One region of the Chelatococcus sp. HY11 genome, then DNA from elsewhere that is predicted to be linked to it. Evidence: predicted binding sites of a transcription regulator. Region 1 holds the regulator's gene; each other region holds the start of a gene.
The links. Region 1 encodes PhoB, which activates phosphate uptake and scavenging genes when phosphate is short. Its sites were predicted from a motif close to TGTCATNNANCTGTCAT; they were not measured.
Positions count from the first base shown of each region.

Region 2: the regulator PhoB is predicted to act here: its motif matches at 5,034-5,050, upstream of KIO74_RS17425 (YdcH family protein).
Region 3: the regulator PhoB is predicted to act here: its motif matches at 4,018-4,034, upstream of KIO74_RS01960 (UDP-2,3-diacylglucosamine diphosphatase).

Region 1 is NZ_JAHBRX010000001.1:2,716,793-2,723,801, reverse strand. It holds gene argF (ornithine carbamoyltransferase) at 1-890, opposite strand, end outside; gene KIO74_RS12460 (aspartate aminotransferase family protein) at 887-2,101, opposite strand; gene KIO74_RS12455 (GcrA family cell cycle regulator) at 2,599-3,138, shown strand; gene phoB (phosphate regulon transcriptional regulator PhoB) at 3,264-3,965, opposite strand; gene phoU (phosphate signaling complex protein PhoU) at 4,023-4,742, opposite strand; gene pstB (phosphate ABC transporter ATP-binding protein PstB) at 4,775-5,554, opposite strand; gene pstA (phosphate ABC transporter permease PstA) at 5,551-6,408, opposite strand; gene pstC (phosphate ABC transporter permease subunit PstC) at 6,414-7,009, opposite strand, start outside.
Region 2 is NZ_JAHBRX010000001.1:3,830,239-3,837,247, forward strand. It holds gene KIO74_RS17400 (aa3-type cytochrome c oxidase subunit IV) at 1-83, shown strand, start outside; gene KIO74_RS17405 (Re/Si-specific NAD(P)(+) transhydrogenase subunit alpha) at 295-1,434, shown strand; gene KIO74_RS17410 (proton-translocating transhydrogenase family protein) at 1,512-1,961, shown strand; gene KIO74_RS17415 (NAD(P)(+) transhydrogenase (Re/Si-specific) subunit beta) at 1,967-3,364, shown strand; gene KIO74_RS17420 (alpha/beta hydrolase) at 3,452-4,477, shown strand; gene KIO74_RS17425 (YdcH family protein) at 4,813-5,004, opposite strand; tRNA gene KIO74_RS17430 (tRNA-Glu) at 5,169-5,244, shown strand; gene KIO74_RS17435 (IclR family transcriptional regulator) at 5,816-6,541, shown strand; gene KIO74_RS17440 (hypothetical protein) at 6,538-7,009, shown strand, end outside.
Region 3 is NZ_JAHBRX010000001.1:385,687-392,695, forward strand. It holds gene KIO74_RS01935 (c-type cytochrome) at 1-182, shown strand, start outside; gene KIO74_RS01940 (helix-turn-helix domain-containing protein) at 245-862, opposite strand; gene thiD (bifunctional hydroxymethylpyrimidine kinase/phosphomethylpyrimidine kinase) at 941-1,750, opposite strand; gene thiE (thiamine phosphate synthase) at 1,889-2,557, opposite strand; gene KIO74_RS01955 (DMT family transporter) at 2,819-3,790, opposite strand; gene KIO74_RS01960 (UDP-2,3-diacylglucosamine diphosphatase) at 4,127-4,900, shown strand; gene KIO74_RS01965 (glycosyltransferase family 4 protein) at 4,900-5,943, shown strand; gene KIO74_RS01970 (hypothetical protein) at 6,025-6,894, opposite strand; gene dgcA (N-acetyl-D-Glu racemase DgcA) at 7,003-7,009, opposite strand, start outside.

The DNA of each region.
Region 1 (7,009 bases):
CGGTTTTCCGCCTCATCGAAGACAACGGATTGCGGACCATCCATGACTTCGTCGGTCACCTCCTCCCCGCGATGGGCCGGAAGGCAGTGCATGAAGATGGCGCCCGCGTTCGCTGCAGCCATTAGCTTGGTGTTGACCTGGTAAGGCTGCAAGAGGTTGTGGCGGAAAGCCTCGTCCTCGTCGCCCATCGACACCCAGCAGTCAGTGATGATGGCGTCGGCGCCCTTCACGGCGGCGAAGGGGTCGTCCGTCAGCATGATCTCGGCGCCTTCGCGCCTCGCCCGCGCAATGAGATCGGCTCGCGGCGCCAGTTCCGGGGGCGTCGCGATATTGATGCTGAAATCAAGGCGTGACGCGGCTTCCACCCATGACGCGAGAACATTGTTGGCGTCCCCGGTCCAGGCGACGGTACGCCCCTTGATCGGCCCCCGGTGCTCCTCGAAGGTCAGGAGGTCGGCCATCACCTGGCACGGATGCGACAGCTTCGTGAGCCCGTTGATGACCGGCACCTCGGCGAATTCCGCCAGCTCCATCATCGCGTCGTGATCGAGAATGCGGATCATGATCGCATCGACATAGCGCGAGAGCACACGGGCCGTGTCGGCGATCGTTTCGCCGCGGCCGAGCTGCATCTCCGCGCCGGTCAGCATCAGGGGCTCTCCACCGAGTTCGCGCATGGCGACGTCGAAGGACACGCGGGTGCGGGTCGAGGGCTTGTCGAAGACCATCGCCAGCACCTTCCCGTCGAGCGGGCGGGTGGTCTGCGGCTGGCCCTTGCGGCGCGCGGCTTTCAGGGATGTGCTCGCCGTCAGGACACGACGCAGTTGATCTCCGGAGAAGTCCGCGAGGTCCAGGAAATGCCTGGGTGCGGTCGTCGCTGTCGTCGTCATGGAGCCAACTCCGGTTGGCCTGCATCGGCCTTGGCATGAGCCTCCGACACGGCCTTGGCTGCGGCATCGATGCGCGCCAGAGCTTCCGAAATCTCGGCTTCTGTGATGGTGAGGGGCGGTATCAGCCGCACCACATTGGCGCCGGCTGGGATAACCAGAGCCTTCTCCGCGCGGGCCGCGTTGACGAAATCACCGTTCGGCGGCGTCAGCTTCAGGCCGAGCAGCAGACCCTCACCGCGGATCTCGGTGATGACATCGGGATAGCGATCCTTCAGCTCCGCGAGGCGTTGCTTGAAGAGAAGGCTCTTGCGCTGCACGTCCTCCAGGAAGCCCTCCTCGAGGATGACATCGAGCACGGCATTGCCCACGGCCATCGCGAGCGGATTGCCGCCGAAGGTGGTGCCATGCGTGCCGGCCGTCATGCCCTTGCCGGCCTCGGCCGTCGCGAGGCATGCGCCCATGGGGAAGCCACCGCCGATGCCCTTGGCCACGGCCATGATGTCAGGCGTCACGCCCGACCATTCATGCGCGAACAGCTTGCCGGTCCGGCCGACGCCCGTCTGGACCTCGTCCAGGATCAGGAGGAGGCCCTTGTCGTCGCAGATCTGGCGCAGCCGCTTGAGATCGGCGGGGGGCACGGACCGCACGCCGCCTTCACCCTGGATCGGCTCGATCAGGATCGCGGCGGTTTCATCGGTGATGGCGGCTTCGAGTGCCTCGAAATCGCCGAAAGGCACCTGGTCGAAGCCTTCAACCTTCGGACCGAAGCCCTCCAGATATTTGGCTTGTCCGCCGGCGGCGATGGTCGCGAGCGTCCGCCCGTGAAACGCGCCCTCGAAGGTGATGATGCGGAACCGCTCGGGATGGCCGCTGACCGCGTGATATTTCCGCGCCATCTTGATCGCGCATTCCAGGGCCTCGGCACCGGAATTCGTGAAGAAGACCGTGTCGGCGAAGGTCGCGTCGACGAGCCGTTGCGCCAGCCTCTCACCACCCGGGATACGGTAGAGGTTCGACGTGTGCCAGACCTTGGACGCCTGTTCGGTCAAGGCCTCCACGAGATGCGGATGGGCATGGCCAAGCGCGTTCACGGCGATGCCGGCGCCGAGGTCGAGATATCGTTCGCCTTGTCGCGTGATGAGCCATACGCCCTCTCCCTTTTCGAATTCGATGTCGGGACGCGCATAAGTCGGCAGCAACGGCGAAATCACGATTTCAACCTCCGCAAGAGAAAAGTTTCCAGAAACCACGGGGCAGACACCACTGATATCGGACCCGCGTCTCGGAAAATCAAAGTGCCGCCCACGGAGGGGCGGCACTCCACCAATTCTAAAGGTCATGTTTTCCATGTCAATTCAAAGACTGTGATCACTTTCATCAACGCCCGGCAGGCCCCGGACGCCGGCTAGCGACCGGGGAGGAAAGCGCCCCGTCTCCCATCTGCAGAAATTGATATGTGCCGGAACGGAAGACGCTTTTCGCCTTGAGCCCTCACACGAGGTTCTTGGGGAAAACGGCAGGTGTGGCGGGGGGACTCTTGCCCCCGAGTCCGGGCATATTGTAGTTTCGCCTTCAACGACTACGACATCTCGTGTAGCGGAACTTATCATTCGCGTTCGTTGTCAACATGCAACGGGGTTTGGCTCCTGTCGGGCTGGCCGCGAAAAATAAGGGATTCCGCGCACTGCAACCGCTGACGGAGAAGGCGATGACCGACCCGAGCCAATCTTGGAGCGATGAGCGCGTAGAGCTCTTGCGCAAGCTCTGGTCTGATGGCCTCAGCGCCAGTCAGATCGCCGCCGAACTGGGCGGCATCACCCGCAACGCCGTCATCGGCAAGGTGCACCGCCTCGGCCTGTCCGGGCGCGCGAAGAGCACCGCCAGTTCGGCGCCACGTCCGCGCAAGCCGGTCCGGCAGCCCGGTGTCACGGCTCCGGCCCCGGCCGCCACCACGTCGGGCCCGATGCGGACCAATGCGGCGCTCGCTCCCCAGCCTGTCGCCGAGGCCGCCCCGGTGCTTGTGCGCCTGCCTCAGCCCCGCGAGGACGTGGTGATCCCCATGTCGGAGAGGGTCACCATCATGGAACTCCGTGAATCCATGTGCCGATGGCCCATGGGCGATCCGACGACGCCGGAGTTCCGCTTCTGCGGGGCGCGTTCGGAACTCGGTATGCCCTATTGTTCGCACCACGCGCGCATTGCCTATCAGCCTGTCGCCGACCGCAGGCGGGATCGCAAGCGGGCTTGATCTGAAGCCGCTGCCCGGGCAACCGCGGATAGCCGGCAAATATAGGGGTCCTGAAGAAGGCCGCCACGACGCGATCGTGGCGGCCTTTTTTGGGAGTGAGACGACGGGACTGTGATCGACCGGCTTCAGCCAGCCTTGGCGAAGGTCTCGTCGAAGGAATAGCCGGCACCGCGCACCGTGCGGATCGGATCGGGCCGGCGCATGCGGTTGATGGCCTTGCGCAAGCGCCCCACATGCACGTCGACGGTCCGCTCGTCGATATACACGTCGTGGCCCCAGACCCGGTCGAGAAGCTGCTCGCGGGTGAAGACACGACCTGGGCTCTGCATCAGGAACTCGAGCAGCTTGAATTCCGTCGGTCCGAGATGCAGTTCCCGGCCGCCGCGCTTGACCCGATGGGTTTCTCGATCAAGTTCAATGTCACCGGCGACGAGCTGCGCCGCGACCTGTCCAGGCTTGGCGCGCCGCAGCAGGGCGCGGACGCGCGCCAACAGCTCCGGCACCGAGAAGGGCTTGACGATGTAGTCGTCGGCACCGGTGGCGAGACCCCGCACACGCTCGGTCTCCTCGCCGCGTGCCGTCAACATGATGATCGGCAGCCGCTCGGTCTCCTCGCGCGCACGGATGCGCCGGCACAGCTCGATGCCGGAAAGTCCCGGCAGCATCCAGTCCAGCAACACGAGATCCGGCACCGCCTCGCGCAGCCGGATTTCAGCCTCATCGCCACGGGCGACGCTGTCGACGGTATAGCCCTCGGCCTCGAGGTTGTAACGGAGGAGCAGCGTCAGCGGCTCCTCGTCCTCGACGATCAGAATACGTGGTCCCATCGAAAGTCCTATGGTTCCACTGTTGTCCTGGCCCCCCGGTTCACAGGATCAGTGGGATCAGTTGCTGGGATCTGTTGGTGCCTTGGTGAAGCTTGAGGTATCGCCCTTCGGGCGGTCCACGGACAGCGTGACGCCTGTCGCCAGATAATGAACCGTCTCGGCGATATTGGTGGTGTGGTCGCCGATGCGCTCAATGTTCTTGGCGAGGAACAGAAGGTGCGTGCAGAACGTGATGTTGCGCGGATCTTCCATCATATAGGTGAGCAGCTCACGGAAGATCGACGTGTACAGCGCGTCGATGCGGTCATCACGCTGCCAAACGTCGAGCGCCTGCGCGTCATCCCGCTGCACATAGGCATCGAGCACGTCCTTGAGCTGCTCCTGCACGAGATCGCTCATGTGCTGCACGCCGATCACGAGCTTCTGCGGCTGTGCCTCGCCGCTGATGGCGACGACGCGCTTGCTCGTGTTCTTGGCGAGGTCGCCGATGCGCTCGAGATCGGCCGCCACGCGGATGACCGAGACCAGTTCGCGCAGGTCGACCGCCATGGGCTGGCGCCGCGCGATGGTGAGCACGGCGAGCTCTTCGACATCGCGCTGCAGCCCGTCGAGACGGGCGTCGGCGGAGATGACTGACTGGGCAAGCGCGCTGTCGCGCTTGACCAGTGCCAGCGTGGAGTCGGCGAGCATCTTCTCGGCGACGCCGCCCATCTCGACGATCCTGGTCCGCAGTTCGTCGAGATCCTCGTCGAAGGATGAGACGATATGTTCAGGCATTGCCTCAGGTCCTCTAGCTTTGGCCACCGGGATCAGCCAAACCGGCCGGTGATGTAGTCTTGCGTGCGCTTGTCTTGCGGCGCGGTGAAGATCTTCGAGGTATCGTCGAACTCGATGAGGTCGCCGAGATACATGAAGGCCGTATACTGAGAGACGCGCGCAGCCTGCTGCATGCTATGCGTCACGATCGCGATGGTATAGTCGCGCTTCAGCTCGTCGATCAGCTCTTCGATCTTGGCGGTCGAGATAGGATCGAGCGCCGAGCATGGCTCGTCGAGCAGGATGACTTCCGGCTTCACGGCGACGGTGCGGGCGATACACAGGCGCTGTTGCTGGCCGCCCGAGAGGCTGAGGCCGCTGGCGTCGAGCTTGTCCTTCACCTCGTCCCACAGCGCGGCCCGGCGGAGCGCCGATTCCACGCGGTCGTTGAGTTCGCTCTTCGAGAGGCTCTCGTAAAGGCGCACGCCGAAGGCGATGTTGTCATAGATCGACATCGGAAACGGGGTCGGCTTCTGGAAGACCATGCCGACCTTGGCGCGGAGCAGGTTGAGATCCTGCTTGGGCGAGAGGACATTCTCGCCGTCCAGCAGAACTTCACCCTCGGCGCGCTGCTTCGGGTAGAGGTCGTACATCCGGTTGAGGACACGCAGCAGGGTAGACTTGCCGCAGCCGGACGGGCCGATGAAGGCGGTGACGATATTCTCGTAGAGAGGCAGGTTGATGCCCTTCAGCGCGAGAGAGTCACCGTAGAAGAACTTGAGGTTCTTGACCGAGACCTTCTCGGATTGGGGCTTTTCCGTAGCAGTCGTCATCTTTGTTTCCCCGGCGAAGAGAGCGTCCGTGCCGTGATGCTGAGGGCGAGAACAGCGAAGGTGATGATGAGGGCGCCGACCCAGGCGAGTGCCTGCCAGTCCTTGTAGGGGCTGAGCGCGAACTGGAAGATGACGGAGGGAAGACTCGCCATCGGACCGTTCAGATCCGTGCTCCAGAACTGGTTGTTGAGCGCCGTGAAGAGAAGCGGCGCGGTCTCGCCGCTGATGCGCGCCACGGCGAGCAGCACGCCCGTCACCATGCCGGCCTTGGCGGCGCGATAGGCGATCTTGCGGATCACCACGTGGCGGGGCAGGCCGAGCGCGGAGGCCGCTTCACGCAGCTGGTTAGGCACGAGGTTGAGCATGTCTTCCGTGGTGCGCACGACGACCGGAACCACGATGATGCCCAGCGCCACGCCGCCGGCCCAGGCGGAGAAGTGGCCCATGCGCGCCACCATGATCTCGTAGACGAAGAGGCCGATGACGATAGATGGCGCGCTGAGCAGAATGTCGTTGATGAAGCGGATCACCATCGACAGCTTTGCGTAGCGTCCGTACTCGGCCATGTAGGTGCCGGCGAGGATGCCGAGCGGCGTGCCGAACAGCGTGCCGAGGAAGGTCATGATCAAGCTGCCGACGATGGCGTTGATCAGACCGCCCTGGCTGCCTGGCGGTGGCGTGTTTTCCGTGAAGACCGCGACGGACAGCCCGCCGAAGCCTTCCCACAGGAGCGTGCCGAGGATCAGTACCAGCCAGCCGAGGCCGATGGCGGCCGCGGCGACGCACAGGCCCATGGCGATCGCACTTGCGCGCTTGCGTTTGGCGTAGGCCGCGGGGTTTTTTGCAACGTCCATGACGATCAACCCCCGGTGCGCTTCTCGATCCGCATCAGCATCAGGCGCGCTGCAGCGAGAACGAAGAAGGTGATGACGAAGAGGATGAGGCCGAGCGCGACGAGCGAGGACGTGTAGACGTCACCCACCGCCTCGGTGAATTCGTTGGCGATGGTCGCCGAGATTGTCGTTCCGGGCTGCAGGATCGAGGCGGAGATGCGATGGGCGTTGCCGATGACGAAGGTCACTGCCATCGTCTCACCCAGCGCGCGGCCAAGGCCGAGCATGACGCCGCCGATGATGCCGACGCGGGTGTAGGGGATGATGACGCTGCGCACGACTTCCCAGCGCGTGCAGCCGAGGCCGTAGGCTGCTTCCTTGAGCACCGAGGGAACCGTCTCGAACACGTCGCGCGAGATCGAGGCCACGAAGGGCAGCACCATGATCGCCAGGATCAGGCCGGCGGTCAGCGTGCCGATACCGTAGGGCGGGCCGGCGAAGACCGAGGAGAGGATCGGGATCGGCCCGAACAACGAGATAAGAAAGGGCTGTACCGTGCTCTGCAGGAAGGGTGCGAAGACGAACAGGCCCCAGATGCCGTAGATGATGCTGGGAATGCCCG
Region 2 (7,009 bases), 1.1 Mb from region 1:
ATCAAGGCTTCGTCGTCGGGGCGAAATGGGGAACCATCGCGGTCTGCGCCATACTCATTCTGATGGCGATCTTCCTCCTCTGATTTTGCAATTCGCTGATCGACAGATAGGGCCGGATCCCTGCCTCATGTGATGATCTGCACGTGGTGGTTGGATCGCTCGGGGTAGCCATGGGCTACAGGTCGTGACGCGCCTTTGCTGTTTCCGGGAGAGACGTCGGCACGTTCCTGATGGCCGACTATCCATCTCTCGCCGCCGTCCAAGCTGTTACCGTCGTTCTGGAGTGGTTCAACGATGCTGATCGCCGTCCCCGCCGAGACCGAGCAGAATGAAGGGCGCGTTGCCGCGACGCCCGAGACGGTAAAGAAATTCCTGGGCCTCGGGGCCGAGGTGGTCGTGCAGAGCGGGGCTGGCCTGCGCTCCGGCTTGACCGATGCTGACTATACGGAAGCCGGCGCGCGTATCGCGGCGACATCGGAAGAGACCTTGAGCGGCGCCGATGTGGTGCTGAAGGTGCGGCGGCCGAGCGTCACCGAGCTCCCGTTGATCAAGCGGGGCGCCCTCGTGATCGCCGTGCTCGATCCCTATGGTGACGATGCTGCCGTGAGGAGCTGGGCGGATGCCGGCATCTCGGCATTTTCCATGGAATTCATGCCGCGCATTACCCGCGCGCAGGTGATGGACGTTCTGTCCTCGCAGGCCAATCTCGCGGGTTACCGCGCGGTCATCGACGCGGCCGCCGAATATGGACGGGCCTTGCCGATGATGATGACGGCCGCCGGCACCGTTCCCGCCGCGCGTGCCTTCGTGATGGGCGCGGGTGTCGCCGGCCTCCAGGCCATCGCGACGGCGCGACGTCTGGGCGCGGTCGTTTCCGCGACCGACGTGCGTCCCGCCGCGAAGGAGCAGGTGGCCTCCCTCGGCGCCAAGTTCATCGCGGTCGAGGACGAGGAGTTCAAGGCGGCCGAGACGGCCGGCGGCTATGCCAAGCAGATGTCGGCCGAGTACCAGGCCAAGCAGGCCGAGCTCACCGCGAGCCACATTTCCAAGCAGGACATCGTCATCACGACGGCGCTGATCCCCGGTCGTCCCGCGCCGAAGCTGATCACGGCCGCCATGGTGGCCTCGATGCGGCCGGGTTCGGTGATCATCGACCTCGCGGTCGAGCGCGGCGGCAATGTCGAGGGCGCGGTTCCCGGCGAGGTGGTGGTGACGCCGAACGGCGTGAAGATCGTCGGGCATCTCAACGTGCCGGGCCGTCTCGCCGCGACGGCATCGAGCCTCTATGCCAAGAACCTCTATGCCTTCGCCGAGACGCTGATCGACAAGGCGTCGAAGGCGCTGGCCGTGAACTGGGACGACGAACTCGTGAAAGCGACGGCGCTGACACGGGACGGCGCCATCGTGCATCCGGCCTTCCTGCCGAAAGCCTGATGGCGACGAACCTGCCCCTTCTTCTCCGATTTCCCTGACCACAGAACCACACCGGTATAAACGAGGGAGTGCGAGCGATGGCCAATCTTACGCCGGAGGAAGCGCTCGAACGCGCCCGTGCGGCAGCTGACGCGGCCCGGCAGGCCGCCGAGGCAGCGCAGACCTATGCCGACTACGCCGCTGACATGGTGGGCAACGTGGCCCATGCGGCCACGGGCGGAGCGGTCGACCCGACGGTTTTCCGCCTGGCGATCTTCGTGCTCGCGGTCTTCGTGGGCTACTATGTGGTCTGGTCGGTCACGCCGGCACTGCATACGCCATTGATGTCGGTCACCAACGCCATCTCGTCGGTGATCGTGGTGGGCGCTCTGCTTGCCGTGGGCGTCGCCGTGGCGCCTGAGCTCGGCGCCGGGCCCTGGTGGGCGAAAGTCTTCGGCTTCATCGCCTTGATCCTCGCCTCCATCAATATCTTCGGTGGCTTTCTGGTGACCCAGCGCATGCTCGCCATGTACAAGAAGAAGGGCTGATGGACATGGCCGCCAATCTATCTGCGCTGCTCTATCTCGTCGCCGGCGTCCTCTTCATCCTGGCCTTGCGCGGCCTGTCGTCTCCGGCGACCTCCCGCCAAGGCAATCTCTATGGCATGATCGGCATGGGGATCGCGATCCTCACGACCATCGTGTTCCATCCGCCGGCGGATATCCTGAGCTGGCTGATCATCATCCTGGGCATGGCCATTGGTGGCGGCATCGGCGCGGTCGTGGCAAAACGCGTGCCCATGACCGCGATGCCGCAGCTCGTGGCTGCGTTCCACTCCGGCGTCGGCCTTGCCGCGGTGTTCGTCGCCGCAGGCGCACTTTATGCCCCAGAAGCCTTCGGCCTCGGGGCAGTCGGCACGATCCACGGCGGCAGCCTCGTCGAGATGTCGCTCGGCGTGGCGATCGGCGCGGTCACCTTCACGGGCTCGGTCATCGCGTTCCTGAAGCTTGATGGCCGCATGTCCGGCAAGCCGATCATGCTGCCGCAGCGCCATCTCCTGAATATCGCCCTTGGCGCGCTTCTTGTCGTCTTGATCGCCGTGTTCGTTGCCACCGAGAGCCATGTGGTCTTCTGGCTGATCGCGCTGGTCTCCTTCGTGCTCGGCGTCACGCTGATCATCCCGATCGGCGGCGCCGACATGCCGGTCGTCGTGTCCATGCTCAACTCCTATTCGGGGTGGGCGGCCGCCGGCATCGGCTTCACGCTCGGCAATCTGGCGCTGATCATCACCGGTGCGCTCGTCGGCTCTTCGGGCGCGATCCTGTCCTACATCATGTGCAAGGGCATGAACCGCTCGTTCATCTCGGTCATCCTTGGCGGTTTCGGTGGTGACAGCGCGGCCGCGACCAGCGGTGCCGTCGAGACGCGGCCGGTCAAGCAGGGCTCGGCCGATGATGCTGCCTTCCTGATGAAGAACGCCGCCAAAGTCATCATCGTGCCGGGTTACGGCATGGCGGTGGCGCAGGCCCAGCATGCGCTGCGTGAAATGGCCGACAAGCTCAAGGAAGAGGGCGTCGAGGTCAAATATGCGATCCACCCGGTCGCTGGCCGCATGCCCGGCCATATGAACGTGCTTCTGGCCGAGGCCAACGTGCCCTATGACGAGGTCTTCGAGCTGGAGGACATCAATTCGGAATTCGCGCAGGCCGATGTCGCCTTTGTCATCGGCGCGAATGACGTGACCAATCCGGCCGCCAAGACCGATCCCGCCTCGCCGATCTTCGGCATGCCGATCCTTGACGTCGAGAAGGCCAAGACGGTCCTCTTCATCAAGCGCGGCATGGGTTCCGGCTACGCGGGCGTGGAGAACGAGCTGTTCTTCAAGGACAACACCATGATGCTGTTTGGTGATGCCAAGAAGATGGTGGAGAATATCCTCAAGTCGCTGTGACCGTCCGAGCTCCGCCGGACCGGGGACCGCAGCAGTGTTTCCGGTCCTGCCTTGACGGGGCCATGGTCGATACGGAAGGGAGGCCGCTTGTCGGACGCTCAGCATCCACCGGTGATGCCGCCTTCGCCGCCTCCCAATCTCCCGCCGCCACCGCCGGAGGGCTCTTTCCCCGGCCTGCCGCAGCGCCCGCCGGACGCGCCGCCGCGTGTCCGCCGCAACTGGCGGCGTCTTGTGGCGCTCGTCATCGGCGCGATCGCGCTGGCCTATCTCGCGGCGGTCGGCGCCCTCTACAGCCAGCAGCGGCATTATCTCTTCCCGCTTGATCCGGCGCGGACGGATCCGGTGGTCGCGGGTATCCCCGGGCTGGCTGAGACGACCATCAGCACCGAGGACGGTGAAACTCTGGTCGCCTGGGTTCTGCCTCCTCAGGAGGGCAAGCCCGTCCTTCTTTATTTCCATGGGCAAAGCGGCAATCTCGCGCGTCCCGGCCGGCTCGACCGCTACAAGGCCTTGAGCGAGGATGGCGAGGGCCTGTTCATCGTCAGCTACCGCGGCTATGGCGGCTCTACGGGCAGCCCGTCCGAGGAAGGACTGCGGGCGGACGCGCGCGCCGCATACAAAGCCGCCGCTGAACGGTTCGGCGCCGAGCGCCTGGTTGCCTATGGCGAATCACTCGGCACCGGCGTCGCCGTGGGTCTCGCGGCGGAAGTCCCGCTCAAGGGTGTCATTCTGGAATCGCCCTACACCTCGACCGCCGAGGTCGGCGCGGCGCGCTACCCCTGGGCGCCGGTCAAGCTCCTGATGCGCGACCCGTTCCGGTCGGATGAGCTGATCGGCAAGATACGCGCCCCGCTCCTCATCCTGCACGGGCTCCAGGACCACATCATCCCCTACGCGCAAGGCGTTGCGCTGTTCAACCTGGCGCCGGGGCCGAAGCGGCTGGTCTCGTTTGTGGGCGGGGGACATGTGGACCTGCCGGACCACGGCTCCATCCCCCAGATAACCATGTTCCTGCGGGATATCGACGGCGCGACGCCGCTGCCGGAGGCACAGACTCGCGTTGTCAGGGAAATCCTGGACGCGCCGGAGCCGGCGCCTCAGGGCCAGAAGTAACATTCCGGGCGCCGAGCGCGGCTCTTTGTGGAAACCAGGGGATAAGGCTTCGCGGCGGCAGGCCTGTCCGTGGGTGTCCCCCATAGGCGAGGACGAATCGAATCTCACTCGCTGGGGCAGTGGCTTTCCGAATGCGGGCAGGGCGCGTGCGGGCGGGATGACGACCGCCTCACAATAAAAGAGCACCGGCTGGTATGTCCGGTGCCCGAAATATGGAGGAGGGGGAGGCCTCCTCTGACCGGAGCCATCATCCCATCTGCGCGCAAAGCTGCGGCGCGGGACATGACGGCTCGGAAGCGAAGCTAATTAAGGATTTCCTAATGTTAAGGACATTCCTAATGTAAGGACTTGGACGCCATGCCATGCTGCAATTGCTCTAGCTCGTCCTTGAGCTGGAGTTTTTTGCGTTTGAGCTCGGCCACCTTGAGTGTGCTGGCATTAGACGGGCTCGCGAGTGTCGATTGTATCTCCTCCTCGAGGGCCTGATGCCGCCTCTTGAGCTCCATGATATGGGCCTGCAAAGACATCGGACTATCTCCTCTCCTTAAGAGCAGTGACGACAGCAGTGTGACACAACGGACAGCGGCTGTGGAGCCTCGGGTCTCGCACATTGCGAAATCTTTGTGACGCTTCTTGGCGTGCAGCCCCTTGAATAGTGCGCTGATGCCCTATATAGGGACGGTCACTGAACGCTCCCTTCGTCTAGCGGTCTAGGACGTCGCCCTCTCACGGCGAAAACAGGGGTTCGATTCCCCTAGGGAGCGCCAGTATTTCAAGGGTTTAGCGGGTGACGCTCGACGACCCCTCCCTCTTCCTCTTCTCCCCATTTTTGTGATGCCGGCGCCGTTTTCGGCCGTTCGCCATGATGCGAACTTTTGATACGGGCTCACGGAAATTTTTTTACACCGGCAGAGGCTGCACGCGATCGCGGCGCCCGATCGACATGCCGATCGCGGCCTTTCCTTGGGCGAGATAGATTTCGCCGGGTTCCAGTGTCTAGTTGTTTTCATATATAAATTCGCGATAATCCCGAAGTTTGCGAATTAATCCTGTATTATTTTCTATTTCAAATTTATTTATTTAGACTTAAACATAGCATTTGAAATGTTATAAACTTGAATATTTTATTCATTATTTATTTTGAAGGTTTCTCTGAATTTTATAATGATCATAATTGAAGTTCGTGCATTTATGGCCTGATCATTACTGCATGGCTCCGCGCCGGATGTTCACTGACAATGCAGTTCTTGACCTGGATCAAATTCTGCGCTGATATAGTTCTATGTAAAGCATATGTCTTCTATTAGAAGACAAACAGAAGCGCGATCAAAGTCACCCATGGCAGTTCGTTCTCTCTCCACGGTTTTGAAAACGCTTGCCGTTCTTGATGCGGCGGGGCGGTCCGATCGTCCCTTGCGGCTTGTCGATTTCTGTCGCGCGACAGGAGAGGCGAGGGGCGCGGTCTATCAGCGGCTGGTGACCCTGATCGAGGCGGGATGGATCGAAGCGACCGACGAGGGCACCTATCGATTGTCGTTGCGCATCGTGCCCTATGCCAACCGCGCGCTCGACCAGGCGAGCCTTGGGACGCGGCTCGCGGATGTGCTGCAGCAGATCGTCGTTGATACCGGCGAAACCGCTTCGCTCGCGGTGCTCGAGGATGGCGAGGCCGTCATCGTCCAGCGCGTGGAATCGAAGGGCATCCTGCGGTCCGACCTGCGGGTCGGCAAGCGTCTGGAACTGGCGCGCACGGCGCTTGGGCGTGCCCTCGCCGCCTATGCGCAGCCAGAGATTCTGGCGCATCTCGCCGAGCTCGGGGTGGATCTTCCTCCCGAGGAGGTGATGCGTGAGGTGCGCGAGCAGGGCTACTCCGTGTCCGTTCTCTCAGGCCCGCGCACGGTCTCGGCTGTGGCGAGCCCGATCTTCGACAGCCGCGGCCACTGCATCGGCGCCATTTCGGTGTCCGGGCCGACGGCTGGTTTCGACAAGGACAAATGCGCGCGCGCGGCCGTCGCGGCCGCCGAACGCGCCAATTCACGCTTGATGGGAATGGCTGCCGAATGATGGCTCTAGACACACGCCCGGCCGACCCGGCGTTCGACATCGCTGCCTTGATGCGCGCGCCAGCGCGCATCATGCGGCCGGAAAAGCTGGCGGCGTTCCAGCCGTCGCGATTGAGCGCCTCCCGCGCGCTGATGAGCCAGGCCGTGCGGCAGAAGTGGTCTATCCATCGCCGGCGCTTCGACATCGATGCTACCGGCCGCGGCGTCGCCGACTATCGTATCGACATCGGCGGCTGGCGCTTCTCCTTCCCGGTCTATTCCTTCGCGCCCTCGAAGGAGGGGCGGACGGGCCGAATCATCGGCCGCGCCTGGGACATGATGGGCGCGCTCGTCGAGGGCGACATGTCCGCCGAGGATTTCGAGACCACGGGACGGGAGCTTCCCAAGCTCTATGAGGGCCGCGCGACACCCGGCACGCTGATCTGGTGCCGCTCGAACCGCAGCGGCCGTTTCTTCAACACGGCGCAGC
Region 3 (7,009 bases), 2.3 Mb from region 1:
GGTCGAAGGAGGAACTGGTCGAGCTTCTGACCACGGGCTTCACCCCGACCTTCGATTCGGTCGGCGGCAGTATGGCGGCCGTCGTTGCCGGAACTTCACAGCTCAGCCCTGAGGATCGCGAAGCGATGGCGGAGTACATCCTGTCGTTGCCGCCACGGACGGCGACCCCAAGGGCGAACTGACTTTTTGCGCACTGACTTTTTGCGAACGTGGCGTTCCCAGACCAAGGCGTCGCTTCGTCGGCCTAGTCCATCACCGCCGCTTTGAGGATGCAGACCATGACCGCGCGGGCCGGGCCGTCGCTCGTGCAGCGCACTGTATGCGGGCGATCGCAACGGTAGCGCAGGCTCTCGCCGGCACGGGCAGACTGGAGGATGCCCGCGACTTCGACCGTGAATTCACCGTCGAGAACGGACAGGCATTCGATCGATCCCCGTTGATGGGCATCCGAGTCGAGCACCGCGCCCGGCTCCGCCTGGATGTCGTACCATTGGAGCCATTCGACGGTCTTGATCCAGCCGATGATCGCGAGGCGCATGCGGCCGTCGTCGGAGACGAGGATAGGGGTATCGGCCCGTGATGATTTCTCGATGAAGGGCTCGTCGTCGCCGGACGCGAGGACTCGCTCGATCGAGACATCAAGCGCCTGGCTCAGGCGCCAGATCGTCGCGAGCGTCGGATTGGTCTCATTGCGTTCGATCTGGCTGATGATTGATTTCGCGACGCCTGATTGCTCCGCAAGTTCCGACAGCGACAGATTATAGGCCTTGCGGAGCCGCTGCACCGTCTTGCCGAGTTGGCCGGACAAGAGCTGCGCGCCAGCTTCCATTTCTCGCGTGCGATCCTTGCCCTCGACGGCCATCAACCTGCCTCATGATTTCGGAATAGCGAACAAGCGTTTGCTATGACGGACGCAATGTGACCGTGTCGTGCTGATCAATCAAGCCTTGTTCGTCCACCACCGGTGAAAGTGATGGACAGGGCCGTGACCGGAGCCGATGGTGAGCTGGTCGGCGGCCGCGAGTGCCGCCGTGACATAGGCTTTGGCCGCGCTGACGGCGGTCTTGAGATCGAGCCCCTTGGCTATTCCCGCCGCGACGGCTGACGACAGGGTGCAGCCGGTGCCGTGGGTGTTGCGGCTTGCGATGCGCGGCGCGCTGAAGCGATGCACCTCCTTGCCGTCGAGCAGGAGATCGGTGCTTTCGGGGCCATCGCCATGGCCGCCCTTGATCAGGACGGCTTCGGTGCCGAGCGCGAGAATGAGCCGGCCTTGCTCGATAATCTCGTCCTCGTCGCGCGCGATCGGCCTGTCCACGAGGGCTGCCGCTTCGGGCAGGTTCGGCGTGATGATCCGAGCGCGCGGGATAAGGCTCCGGCGCAGTGCCGTAATGGCGTCTGCCGCCAGCAGCCGGTCGCCGCTGGTCGCCACCATGACCGGATCCAGCACCACCTGCCGCTGGCCATGTCGCACCAGCCCGTCCGCGACGGCCTCGATGACGCTGGCTTGCGACAGCATGCCGATCTTCACCGCGGCGACGGCGAGATCCGAAAAAACGGCATCCATCTGCGCGGTCACGAACTCTGGTGGGATGTCGTGGATGCCGCTCACGCCATGGGTATTCTGGGCCGTAAGTGCGGCAATGACGCTGGCGCCATAGACACCGAGCGCCGAGAAGGTCTTGAGGTCGGCCTGGATACCCGCGCCGCCGCCGGAATCGGAGCCGGCAATCGTGACCGCGATCGGTGTCATCAAATCAACTCCCATTAGGTCACTTCGCCGGTTGTACCGGAATTGCGGCGCTGGAGCTCAGCACCAGGGCTCCTCTTCGCCGCGCCAAGCCCTTTCGCCATGCAGGCCCCTTCGCCATGCAGGCCTCTTGGCCAACCCTCAGGCCGGACGCCCACGCGCGGCGAGCGCCTCATCGACGATGGCGCGCAGCCGGGCCGTGGCGGCTGCGATATCCTCTTGCATGAACAGCGCGGATATCATCGCGACGCCGTCAGCGCCAGCGGCGATGACCGCGGCGGCGTTGGACACGTCGATGCCGGCGATGGCGCCGACCGGCTTGTCCGGAGCCGCGGCGCGAGCGACCGCCGCGACTTTCGCGAAGCCGCGCGCGCCAAGCGGCAATTCAGGATTGGCCTTGCTGAAGGTCTCGAATACGCCGCCGATACAGCCGTAGTCGAGTGGCTGCCCCTCCATCCCGCGCGCATCCGCTTCGGTCTTGAGCGTCAGACCGATGATCGCTTCGGGGCCGAGGAGGCGTCGCGCATCCGCAACCGCCATATCGGTCTGGCCGACATGAACACCCTCGGCCTCCGCCGCGAGCGCGACATCGATACGGTCGTTGATCAGAAGCGGTACGCCGGAACCCGCAACCGCGGCGCGGATGGCGCGGGCGGTCTCCACGAGACGGCGGGTTTCACCGTCCTTGTCCCGGTACTGCAGCAGGGTGGCGCCACCATTCACGGCCGCTCGGGCGAGTTCCGGCAAGGAGCGATCCTTCGTGCGCTTGGGATCGAGGATCGCGTAAACGCGAAGGTCAACTTGTGGCATCACTACCCTCATTGCTGCCGGTGCCCACGTCGTTCCTGCGAGGTAATCCCCGACGGGGAGGATCGCAATGGGCGGTCATGGCAAGAAGATGGCGCCTTGGCAAGAAGATGGCACTTCGGCAAGCCGTCGCGGGTGGTGCGGGGGCTCGTCGCGCCCGATTCCGGTCGGCGGTGGACCGTGGACGGATCGATGGCGGGCATGAAAAAAGGCCGCGATGGATGCCCCGTCGCGGCCTCAAGTCGGTTGAGCGAGGAGGTCAGCTCAAACGGTATGGGTGGGGCCGGCCTTGCGCGCCGCGCGCTCGGCGTAGCTGTGATGATGCTGACGCCACACCAGGAACACGCCAGAGGCGATGATGATGCCCGATCCAAAGACGACCGCGGGAACGGGCAATTCCTCGAAGAGGAACCAGCCGATAAGGCAGGCCCAGATCATCGTGGTGTATTCGAAGGGCGCGATCAGCGACGTATCGGCATGCTTGTAGCTCATGGTGAGCAGGATCTGGCCAATGCCCCCCATGACGCCGATGCCGACGAACAGGGCGAATTCACGCGGCGAAGGCATGACCCAGTTGCCGAGCACGATCGTGGCTAGTCCGAGCGTGCTCATCAGAACCACAAAATAGAACACGATGGAGCCGGTGCGCTCGGTGTTGACGAGCTTGCGCACCTCGATGGTCGTGCTGGCGTTGCAGAGCGCGGCGAAGAGGGCGAACATAAGGCCGATGGTAATGGCCGGGGAAGCCGCTCCGGACATCAGCGCGCTCGAAGCGACATGCGGGGTCAACATCACCAGAACGCCGATGAAGCCGATGAAGACCGCGAGCCAGCGATAAGCCTGCACCTTCTCCCTGAGGAAGATCGCCGCCAGGACGACCACCAGCAGGGGTGCGATATAGCCGATGGCGATTGCATCAGAAAGCGGCAGCTTGGCGAGAGCCGCAAAGCCCAAAAACATGCCGCAACCGCCGATCAGCCCGCGCTTGACGTGACCGCCAATGTTCTTCGTTCGCATCGATGCCACGATCTCGCGGCGGAAGCCGAGCCACACCAGAAGCGGCAGGATCGTGAAGAACGAACGGAAAAAGACGATCTGGCCGGTCGGGAAATCCTGACCGACAGTTTTGATGCCCGCGGCCATCAGCGTGAAAAACAGAGCTGATACGACCTTGAGCGATATACCTAGGAGGGGGTTCACGGCGGGGGACCAGATTAGTGCAGCTGCTGCCTTCATACTGGGCAACCCATTTCGAGCCAATATCGAAAGCAGCAGGTCAGCTATGCGTCCGGCGCGACGGTGTGTATTTCCTCAAGTTACTTTTAAGAGGAAATTAATCGATCTACTGTGATTGCAAGAAGAAATATGGTTTATCCTTGTTAACATTGCCAATATTAAGTCATAATCTTGCCATCATCTGGACGAGGCGGGATTTCCCGTGTCTAGGCCCCAACGCGAGCCTGCGTCACGAAACTGCAATCGGAATCAGGTTTTTGATAGCCCGCACGGCCGGATGTGCGCCGTGCTCCGAGCAAGCTGACGCGGAAGGCCGGAGCCTTGCGGAACGACGTGGTGCGAACGAAAGCCCTGTTCATTTCTGATGTGCATCTCGGTACCAAGGGATGCCAGGCGGATCTTTTGCTTGATTTCCTGCGGTTCCACGACGCCGATACGATCTACCTGGTCGGCGACATGGTCGACGGCTGGCGGCTGAGGCAGAAGTGGTACTGGCCGCAGGCGCACAACGACGTTGTCCAAAAGATGCTTCGCAAGGCACGCAAGGGCTGCCAGATCATTTATATTCCAGGTAATCATGACGAATTTCTTCGTGATTACGTTGGATCTAACTTCGGCGGCGTGTTGATCATGGAATATGCGATCCATGAGGCCGCCGATGGCAGCCGATATCTTGTGACGCATGGCGATCAATTTGACATGGTGGTGCGCCACGCCCGCTGGCTCGCTTTCTTTGGCGACCGCGCCTATGGCTTCGCTCTCTTCGTGAACACCTATCTCAACGTCGCGCGCCGCCGCCTCGGCCTGACCTACTGGTCGCTGTCCTCCTGGGCAAAGCTCAAGGTGAAGAACGCGGTGAACTACATCGGTCGCTTCGAGGAGTTGCTCGCCTCGGAGGCGCGCCGCCATGAGGCCGACGGCGTTATCTGCGGCCATATACACCACGCCACGATGCACGACGACTACGGCGTCCGCTACATCAATACCGGTGACTGGGTGGAATCCTGCACGGCGCTGGTCGAGCACTACGATGGCCGTTTCGAGATCGTGCACTGGGGACGCTCGCGGGAGCCGAACGCTGTCGTTCCCCTCCAGGAGGTGGCTGCCTGATGCGCGTGCTCGTCGCCACGGATGCCTGGCACCCGCAAATCAACGGCGTCGTGCGCTCGTTGGAGAATGTGGCGCGGGAGGCGCCTGAACTCGGCGCGGAGATCGTGTTCCTCACGCCCGACATGTTTCGGACCTGGCCGATGCCGAGCTATCCGGAGATCAGGCTGGCGATCACCTTTGCCTCTTCGGTCAGGCGCAAGATGGCCGCGTTCAAGCCTGACTTCGTGCATATCGCGACAGAGGGGCCAATCGGGCTCGCCGCGCGACGCGCCTGTCTGAGAGAAGGCCAGTCCTTCACGACGAGCTATCACACACGCTTCCCCGAATATCTCGCGGCGCGCCTGCCGGTGCCGACGGATTGGAGCTATGCCGCGCTCCGGCGTTTTCACAACGCCGGCGCCGGCATCATGGTCAGCACGGGTACGATCGAGCGGGAACTCGCCGCCAGGGGCTTTGGCCCGCTGATGCGTTGGTCGCGTGGTGTCGACGCATCGCTGTTCCGGCCCCGTCCCGATGCTCCACGGCCTTTCGCGGGGCCGGTCTTCTTGTATGTCGGCCGCGTTGCCGTCGACAAGAACATCGAGGCCTTTCTGAAGCTCGACCTGCCAGGAACAAAGGTGGTGGTCGGGGATGGCCCGGCCCGGCCCGCCTTGCAGGCGACCTATCCTGAAACACGCTTCCTCGGAAGCCTCACGGGCAAGGCGCTCGCGGAGGTCTATTCGGTCGCGGATGTCTTCGTGTTCCCCAGCGCGACGGATACCTTCGGCATCGTGCTTCTGGAGGCGCTGGCGAGCGGACTGCCGGTGGCGGCCCTTCCGGTCGCGGGGCCGATCGATGTCATCGGCCCATCGCAATGCGGCGTGCTGGACCATGATCTCGGAAAGGCTGCCCTCGCGGCGCTGGAGATCCCCGGCGCGCGCTGCCGGGCCTATGGTCTCACCTTCACCTGGCAGGCCAGCGCGCGCCAATTCCTTGACAACATCCGCCTGGCGCATGGCGCCGCAACAGGCGGCGGTGACGGGGCCTTCGCCATCGCGTCCTGAAGCGGCCCGGCGCCTGGTTCCAGGTCCTTCATTTCCGAGCATCGTCTTCGCGAGCGGCTGCCCGCTCCGCTCGGAAATGCTTTAAGTGAACCGGCGAAGCTTTTCCGAGGCGCTCATGGTCGTGAGGCCGGCCAGAATATCACCGGGAGAGCGAATGGGCTTGCGAGATCCCCTCTGCAGTGCGGACGCCTGCCGCGCCACAAGCGCTTCCAATTGTTCGCGAATGCTGGCGGTGTTGTGCATGACTGTCTGCTGGCTGGCGGCCTGTTCCGCGTTATTGACGACGAGCCGCACCGTCTGTGGCAGGTCCGGCGCGATGGCTGGCTCTCGGAGTGCGGCAGCCTCGGGCACCGGCCCGGCGTCACAGGCCTCGACGGCTTTCGACAGCCGCTGCTCGATCTGGTCCATCAGACGCGCCAGCAGGCGGAAGCGTTCGCTGATCGCCATGCTGTTCGCGGCGACGGCGTAGAGGCTCGTCAGGCGATCCCGCACCGCGCTATTGGCGATATCGTCGTGCGACTTTCCGGCCGACGTCTTGCTCCAGGCCATTTCCTGAATCAGCTCGGCGGCATCGATGACGGCGGCCGTGGTCTTGTCCTGCGCGCGCGCCAAAGCCGTGAACGGGTCTTCGCTAGCCTCCCGGTCGAGCGCGGGCTGGCTTCCCGGCGCAAGCGCGATCTCGATACGCGTGCGCTCGATCAGACGCTGGATCTGAACGAGGCGGAAGCGCTGCCGGTCACGATCGTCGTCCCTTGTATCCGCATGGTCAGCGCGGCGACTGCTGCCCTGAAGGCGGCTCAACGCGTCGATCAGGGACTGGAGATCGGCATGGCGCTGGCGGCGCACATACTCCGCCAGAAACCAGCGTCCACGCTCGGTCTCGGTGAGCGCCCGGGCGATTGCATCGTAGGTCGGCGACGACTCGATGGGACTGGCTTCGGATGTCAGCATATGGTGCTCAGGTCGTTGGGCCAGCAGGCATGCAGGCTCATTCGACCCGACGATACGGGCGTCAGCGTAAAGGATCCTTTTACGGTGAGGGCGGAACCGGATTTTTCCTCACCCC